DNA from 2 places in the Sporosarcina sp. FSL K6-2383 genome. Region 2 is predicted to be linked to the other one. Evidence: predicted binding sites of a transcription regulator. Region 2 holds the regulator's gene; the other holds the start of a gene.

Region 1 (3,180 bases), 560 kb from region 2:
AGTAATCGGAATATAAAATGTACGACTCGTCTCTTTTAGTACACGCATTGCATCTTTCGGAAACATACTCATTCGAATTCCGTACCTCCCTTTTCAATTTTGTCTATACTCATTATCGTAACTGAATTTTAAAAAATATACACTAAAAAAGAGAATAATATCGGATTATCGATTACGCCTTGGCGTAATTGCGTCGGGATTTTGAATTGAGCTTGAGGCCAGCACGATGCTGGTCATGCAACCGTGCCACAGGATGTGGCGGTCTTAGACTGCCTTCCTTGACTCCTTTCAAAATCCCTGACATCCGCCGGAGGCTTTATCTGAGTTCAGCCGGGGTTTGAACCCCCACTGCACAGTAAAACCATCACATTCATCCCACCACTTAAGGAAGTGGGGGTTTTCTGTAGCTGACGCTTCGCTTTCAGTACAAAAGCATTTGCTGAAATCAGATAAATACCCGAGAATTGATAATAAGCGCTTCCAATGGATAAATTCACTTTTTCCTAACCGATATAATTGTCTCCACAACACACCAATTACTAAAAACCACACTAAACTTTCTTCATATGTAAAAATAATCTAAGAAAAGCCGATCCATTCAATGGATCGGCTTCAACGTGATTATTTTTTTTCTTTCATATCGCTATTTGAAATAATGTGGTCAATCAAACCGTATTCCTTTGCACGTTCTGCTGTCATAAAGTTATCGCGATCAGTGTCTCTTGCAAGAACTTCAATCGATTGTCCTGTACGCTCTGCAAGAATGCTGTTTAGCTTCTCACGAAGGAACAGAATACGCTTCGCTGCAATTTCAATTTCTGTCGCCTGGCCTTGTGCACCGCCAAGTGGCTGGTGAATCATCACTTCCGCATTTGGAAGAGAATATCGCTTACCTTTCGTACCAGCTGCAAGAAGGAAAGAACCCATTGAAGCAGCCATCCCGATACAAATTGTTTGTACATCAGGTTTGATGAACTGCATTGTATCGTAAATTGCCATCCCAGCTGTAATACTTCCGCCTGGGCTATTGATGTAAATCGAGATATCTTTTTCTGGATCTTCTGCTTCAAGGAATAAAAGCTGTGCGACGATAGAGTTTGACACGTTGTCGTCAATTGCACTACCAAGCATAATAATTCTGTCTTTCAATAAACGGGAATAAATATCGTAAGCCCGCTCTCCACGACTCGTCTGTTCAATTACTGTAGGTATTAGATTCATTCCATTTCCTCCTTCAAGGTGGATAGTGTTGTCAGTCTGTTGAAACGCACTTCCGCTTCAACTGTAATTTTATCATACATAGTATGGTCAACAAAGGTCAAATATAACGCTCCCAAAATAACTATTGCATTCGTCTAACCGCATTAGTATAATGGAGTTTGTCTGCTACAAGGCAGTTTATGAATAATGGGTCCTCGTGGTGCAATGGATAGCACGTAAGCCTCCGAAGCTTAAAATGTGGGTTCGACTCCCGCCGAGGGCATTCCCACCCGTCATTGTGTATGCAATGACGGGTATTTTATTGCCCCAAAAAGCTTAGCCCTCAACTTCTCTCATTATTCATAATAAAAAACCGTCTCCAACTATCAAATTACGATACGAAAACGGCTAGGTTTGTTATTTATTTTTCATTTTCAACAAGGACGGAAAGTGTACTTAACGCCTGTTCTTCGTCAATGCCTTCAGCAATGAGTGTAACCGATGTGCCTCGTGCGATTGCGAGACTCATTATCCCCATAATACTTTTCGCATTTACTTGCCGGTTTTCTTTCTTCAAAAACACATCTGATGTAAAACGATTTGCCTCCTGGACAAAAAGTGCTGCTTGCCTTGCTTGTAAACCTGATTTCAATTTCACTTCCACTGTTTGTTCTGCCATGAATTCCCCAACTCCTGTCTATTTGTCAGCTTCCAATGCCCCCATTACGGAGATTTTCTGCAATTTCCTCTATTTTTCTTAAACGATGATTCACGCCTGACTTACTAACCGTTCCACCTGAAACCAATTCGCCAAGCTCTTTCAATGTAATATCCTGATTGTCCACACGTAGTCTTGCAATTTCTTGTAATCTATCAGGCAATTGCCCTAAACCAATTGTACTCTCGATAAATTTTATGTTTTCAACTTGGCGCTGAGCAGCCCCAATTGTCTTATTCAAATTCGCAGTTTCACAATTGACAAGCCTGTTTACGCTATTTCGCATATCGCGAATGATTCGCACATCCTCAAATTTCATCAAGGAGACATGCGCTCCAACAATGCTTAGAAAGTCTGATATTTTCTCAGCTTCCTTCAAATAGGCAATATACCCTTTTTTGCGTTCAATCGACTTGCCATTAAGCTGATACTTATTCATCAATTCAACAAGTGCTTCACTATGCTCCTTGTAAATCGAAAAAATTTCAAGATGATAAGAGGATGTCTCAGGATTGTTAACCGAACCACCCGCTAGAAAGGCACCTCTTAAATATGCCCGCTGACAGCATTTCTTTTTTACGATTGCCGGTGATATTTCATTTTTAAATTGAAAAGTGCCGGTCAAAATAAGTAAATCTTCTAGAAGCGGCTTTGCACCGTCTCTTATTCGGCAAATATACACATTATTTTTTTTCAAACGCATTTTTTTCCGCACAAGCAGTTCTACCTTATAGGGATACAAGCGTTTTAAATTTGAATACAAACGCCTCGCAATCGCGGCATTTTCAGTTTGCACATCAAGGCTTAGTTGTTTGTTTGAAAAGGACAGTGCACCATTCATTCTAATGAAAGCTGCTACCTCCGCCTTTACACAACAATCATCCGCCTCAATTTGAGTCATTTCTTTCTTTGTCTCTGAAGCAAAAGACATGATTTTTCAAGTCCCCTTTCCCGGCGACGATCACGTCTAATCCGTTTTTATAGCACTATCTATATAATCCATGAGCAAATTAGCAACTTTATCAGAGTCATGCATCACATTTTTACCATTCACCAACGCTATATTCTTCACAATGACATCAGGGACAAGTCGTTGAATGTTCTCCAAATCGTTAATAACAGACCACGGTGGTTCCGTTTGCTCCTTCTTACCTAACAACACCGCAATGTCGGCGCCATTCAATAATACCGCATCTAGGAATGCTTCGCCTGCGTGATCATATAACGCTTGGACATGCTCTGAGGCAGTATAGCGATACGTT
Region 2 (3,180 bases):
TCAAGTACCGAATACGAGTTATTATGAATTAGGCAATTTACAAATTCAAAAAGTTGGCGATGATTTTGTCTACATCGCACCTGTTGAATTTTCGGGTCTTTTCAAGTGGTGGGCTGGGAAAACAACACCTGGGTATTTCACAATGAGTGCGACTGATTCGGCAGATAATCCGAAATTCGTGAAGGTTGAAATGACTTATACGCCTTCATCGTTTTTCCACAAGCAAGTGGAGCGTCATATGCGGATGGAAATGCCGAATCTCATTTTCTACGGGGATGTCCAGCTAGAAATTGATAATGAAGGAGTGCCTTATTATATCCGCTCATACGGGAACTTTATTACGGCACGCAACGGCTTTGATGTTCAAGGGATTGTAGTGGTTGATCCGGCGACGGGAGAGATGGCGAAATATGCACTTGCGGATGTACCTGCATTTATCGATGGTGCTGTTTCGCCTGAAGCAGTTAGTTTACAAAATAGTTATTTTGGTAACTATGTTCACGGATTCTGGAATTCGGTATTCGGGAAAAAAGATGTGAAATTGCCGTCAGATGAAGGGACCGAAGCTAATGTGAGTCCGATTTTTGACGAGAATGGTCATATGTTTTACTTCACTGATTTTACAAGTCCGAAAGAAGGCGTCGATTCGATGCTTGGTTATGCCTTGACGGATGGTCGGACGGGTGAAGCAACGTATTATACGGGCAATCTGGAGGAGTCCTATATGGATTCGCAAGGGGCACTTCAAATCATTGAAAAGAAATTCATCGAAAAGAAATGGTCCGGTGAAATGCCGGTGCTGTACAACTTCTACGGGGAAGCCAGCTGGTTGACTCCGGTGCTCGATTCAAACGGATTTTTGCAAAATTATTTCATCGTATCTGCAGCAAATCCGGAAATTTCGGTGTATGGAAATACTCCGAACGAAGCATTGAAATTGTATAAAACAGCACTTCAACGCGGAGGCAGTACTGTCGATGGTAGTTCGGGCGCTGAAGAGGCGCAAACGTCGGTGACTGTCGTGCGTGTTTTCAAAGAACGTGTCGGTGACTTTACATTAGTGTCGTTTTTGGCTGCTGATGGACGGAACTTTAGCGTGTCATCTGAAATGGTGCCACTTGCAATTTACATTCAAGAAGGCGATCAATTGGCGATTACGTATATAGAGACAGGTGAGCTTTTCTTACCGGTGAAAGCCTTGACGAATAACAGTATGAAATAATTAGGTAACGGAGTACAGAGAGATTTCTCGTGTACTCCGTTTTTGTATGATGATTAAATGATAGCCAAACATGTCGATACTACGAGTTGCAGTGCTTTTCAATTGCAGATTAATCGGTGCGTCATGTACAATTAAGTCAAAGATAGTCAAAGTCAACGGCTTATCACCCGGTATGAAAGAGGTGAGGACATGCGAAATATTTCTGACATTATAGAAGGTTATTTAAAGGCCATCATCGAAGAAGAACAGAAAGGCGCAATAGTCATTAAGCGCAGTGAAGTTGCAGAGAAGTTCCAATGCGTACCTTCTCAAATCAATTACGTTATTAAAACTCGTTTTACGGTAGAACGTGGTTACGCAGTTGAATCGAAGCGTGGCGGCGGTGGCTATATCCGTATTTTTCGAGTGCAGACCAATTCGCGCAAAGAATTGATTGAACATGTTTTAGAAGGGATTCGAACGGGAATCTCCTTTACGATGGCTGAGGATATTGTCTATAGATTGATGGAGGAGGAAGTTGTGTCAGAGCGTGAATCGAGGCTTATTTTAGCTGCTGTCGATCGTACAACGCTCTATCAGCCGCTTCCAGAACGTGATATTCTTCGTGCCCGGATTTTACAGGCGATGCTCGTAACGCTTATTTATGAGCAGTTAGACTGAATGCCAATTTGATTCAGCAGAAGTTCCCCACTTCTATAAGTGTGGGAATGAATGCCAAAAAAGTATTTCAATCAAATGAAGTTCAAACTCCCTGTAGCTGACGCTTCGCTTTCAGTACAAATACATTTGCTGATTCAAATTAAGCCTCCGGCGGATGTCGGGGATTTTGAGGGGAGTGAATTGTGCAAGCACAATTCAAAATCCCGACACAATCACGCCGAGGCGTAATTGATTCTAACCACAATGAGGTGATTTTGTGATATGTGAAAATTGTAAGGAACGACCAGCCTCCGTCATTATTACGCAGGAAAGTGTGGCGGGTTCGGTGGAGCGTCATTTATGTGATAAATGTGCTTTTCAGATGCAGGCATTCCACTTTGACCCAAATCAGGAGCCGTTGTCGATTCAGCAGTTTCTGTCACACTGGTTTAGCGGGACGGACCCATTTCAAGCACAGCAGCAAGCACGTGATAGTTCGCAAACCGGGCTTGAATGTCCTTCATGTGGCTTGACATTCCAAAAGTTCATCGAAATTGGCAAATTTGGTTGTGCAACGTGTTACGACACATTCCGTGGCAAATTGCCACAAGTATTAAGAAAGCTCCACAATGGTCACTCGAGTCATGTAGGGAAAATCCCGGTGTCATTCAATAAATTATATGCAGTTAAAAAGAAAATCGAAGAAATTCGTGTGAAAATGCAAGTAGCTATCGAGGCGGAGCAATTTGAAGAAGCGGCAGCTTTACGTGATGAGGCGAATACACTAAAGCAACACCTTGCCAATGGAGGTGAAACGAGCGATGTCGATTGAAAAGTTCATGCGCAATGCGGTGACAGGCTGGATGACGGCTCATGGTGAGCATTCGGACATTGTGATGTCAACGCGGATTCGCTTAGCTCGCAATCTAACGGGTTATCATTTTCCAATTGCATTTAAAGAGGAAGATGCAATGGCTGTCGATAAGGCTGTTGCTGGCGTCCTGCTCGATTCGGATGAAAGTGAATACACCTATACGAAAATGGCGGATCTTCCAGCACTTGAGCGCCAAGTACTTGTTGAGAAGCATTTAATTAGCCCGCATTTGGCTAATCCAGATCGGCAAGGGGCAGTCATTCTATCGGAGGACGAAACAATTAGTGTCATGGTCAATGAGGAGGATCATATTCGCATCCAATGCATCTATCCGGGACTTCAGCTTGAGGATGCTTACAATCAGGCGAACCAAGTAGATGATCACTTGGAAAAAGAATTGCCATATGCGTTTGATGAGGATTTCGGCTATTTAACAAGCTGTCCA

What was found. Region 2 encodes CtsR, which represses protease genes until heat stress. Its sites were predicted from a motif close to ATGGTCAATAAAGGTCAAACA; they were not measured.
Region 1: the regulator CtsR is predicted to act here: its motif matches at 1,305-1,325, upstream of clpP (ATP-dependent Clp endopeptidase proteolytic subunit ClpP).

Annotation. Positions count from the first base shown of each region.
Region 1 covers NZ_CP152017.1:3,353,114-3,356,293, forward strand. Annotated here, with positions in the region: gene MKZ10_RS16890 (squalene/phytoene synthase family protein) at 1-72, opposite strand, end outside; gene clpP (ATP-dependent Clp endopeptidase proteolytic subunit ClpP) at 622-1,221, opposite strand; tRNA gene MKZ10_RS16900 (tRNA-Arg) at 1,412-1,483, shown strand; gene MKZ10_RS16905 (HPr family phosphocarrier protein) at 1,622-1,879, opposite strand; gene whiA (DNA-binding protein WhiA) at 1,905-2,849, opposite strand; gene MKZ10_RS16915 (gluconeogenesis factor YvcK family protein) at 2,886-3,180, opposite strand, start outside.
Region 2 covers NZ_CP152017.1:240,311-243,490, reverse strand. Annotated here, with positions in the region: gene MKZ10_RS01390 (hypothetical protein) at 1-1,222, shown strand, start outside; gene MKZ10_RS01385 (CtsR family transcriptional regulator) at 1,412-1,882, shown strand; gene MKZ10_RS01380 (UvrB/UvrC motif-containing protein) at 2,139-2,693, shown strand; gene MKZ10_RS01375 (protein arginine kinase) at 2,683-3,180, shown strand, end outside.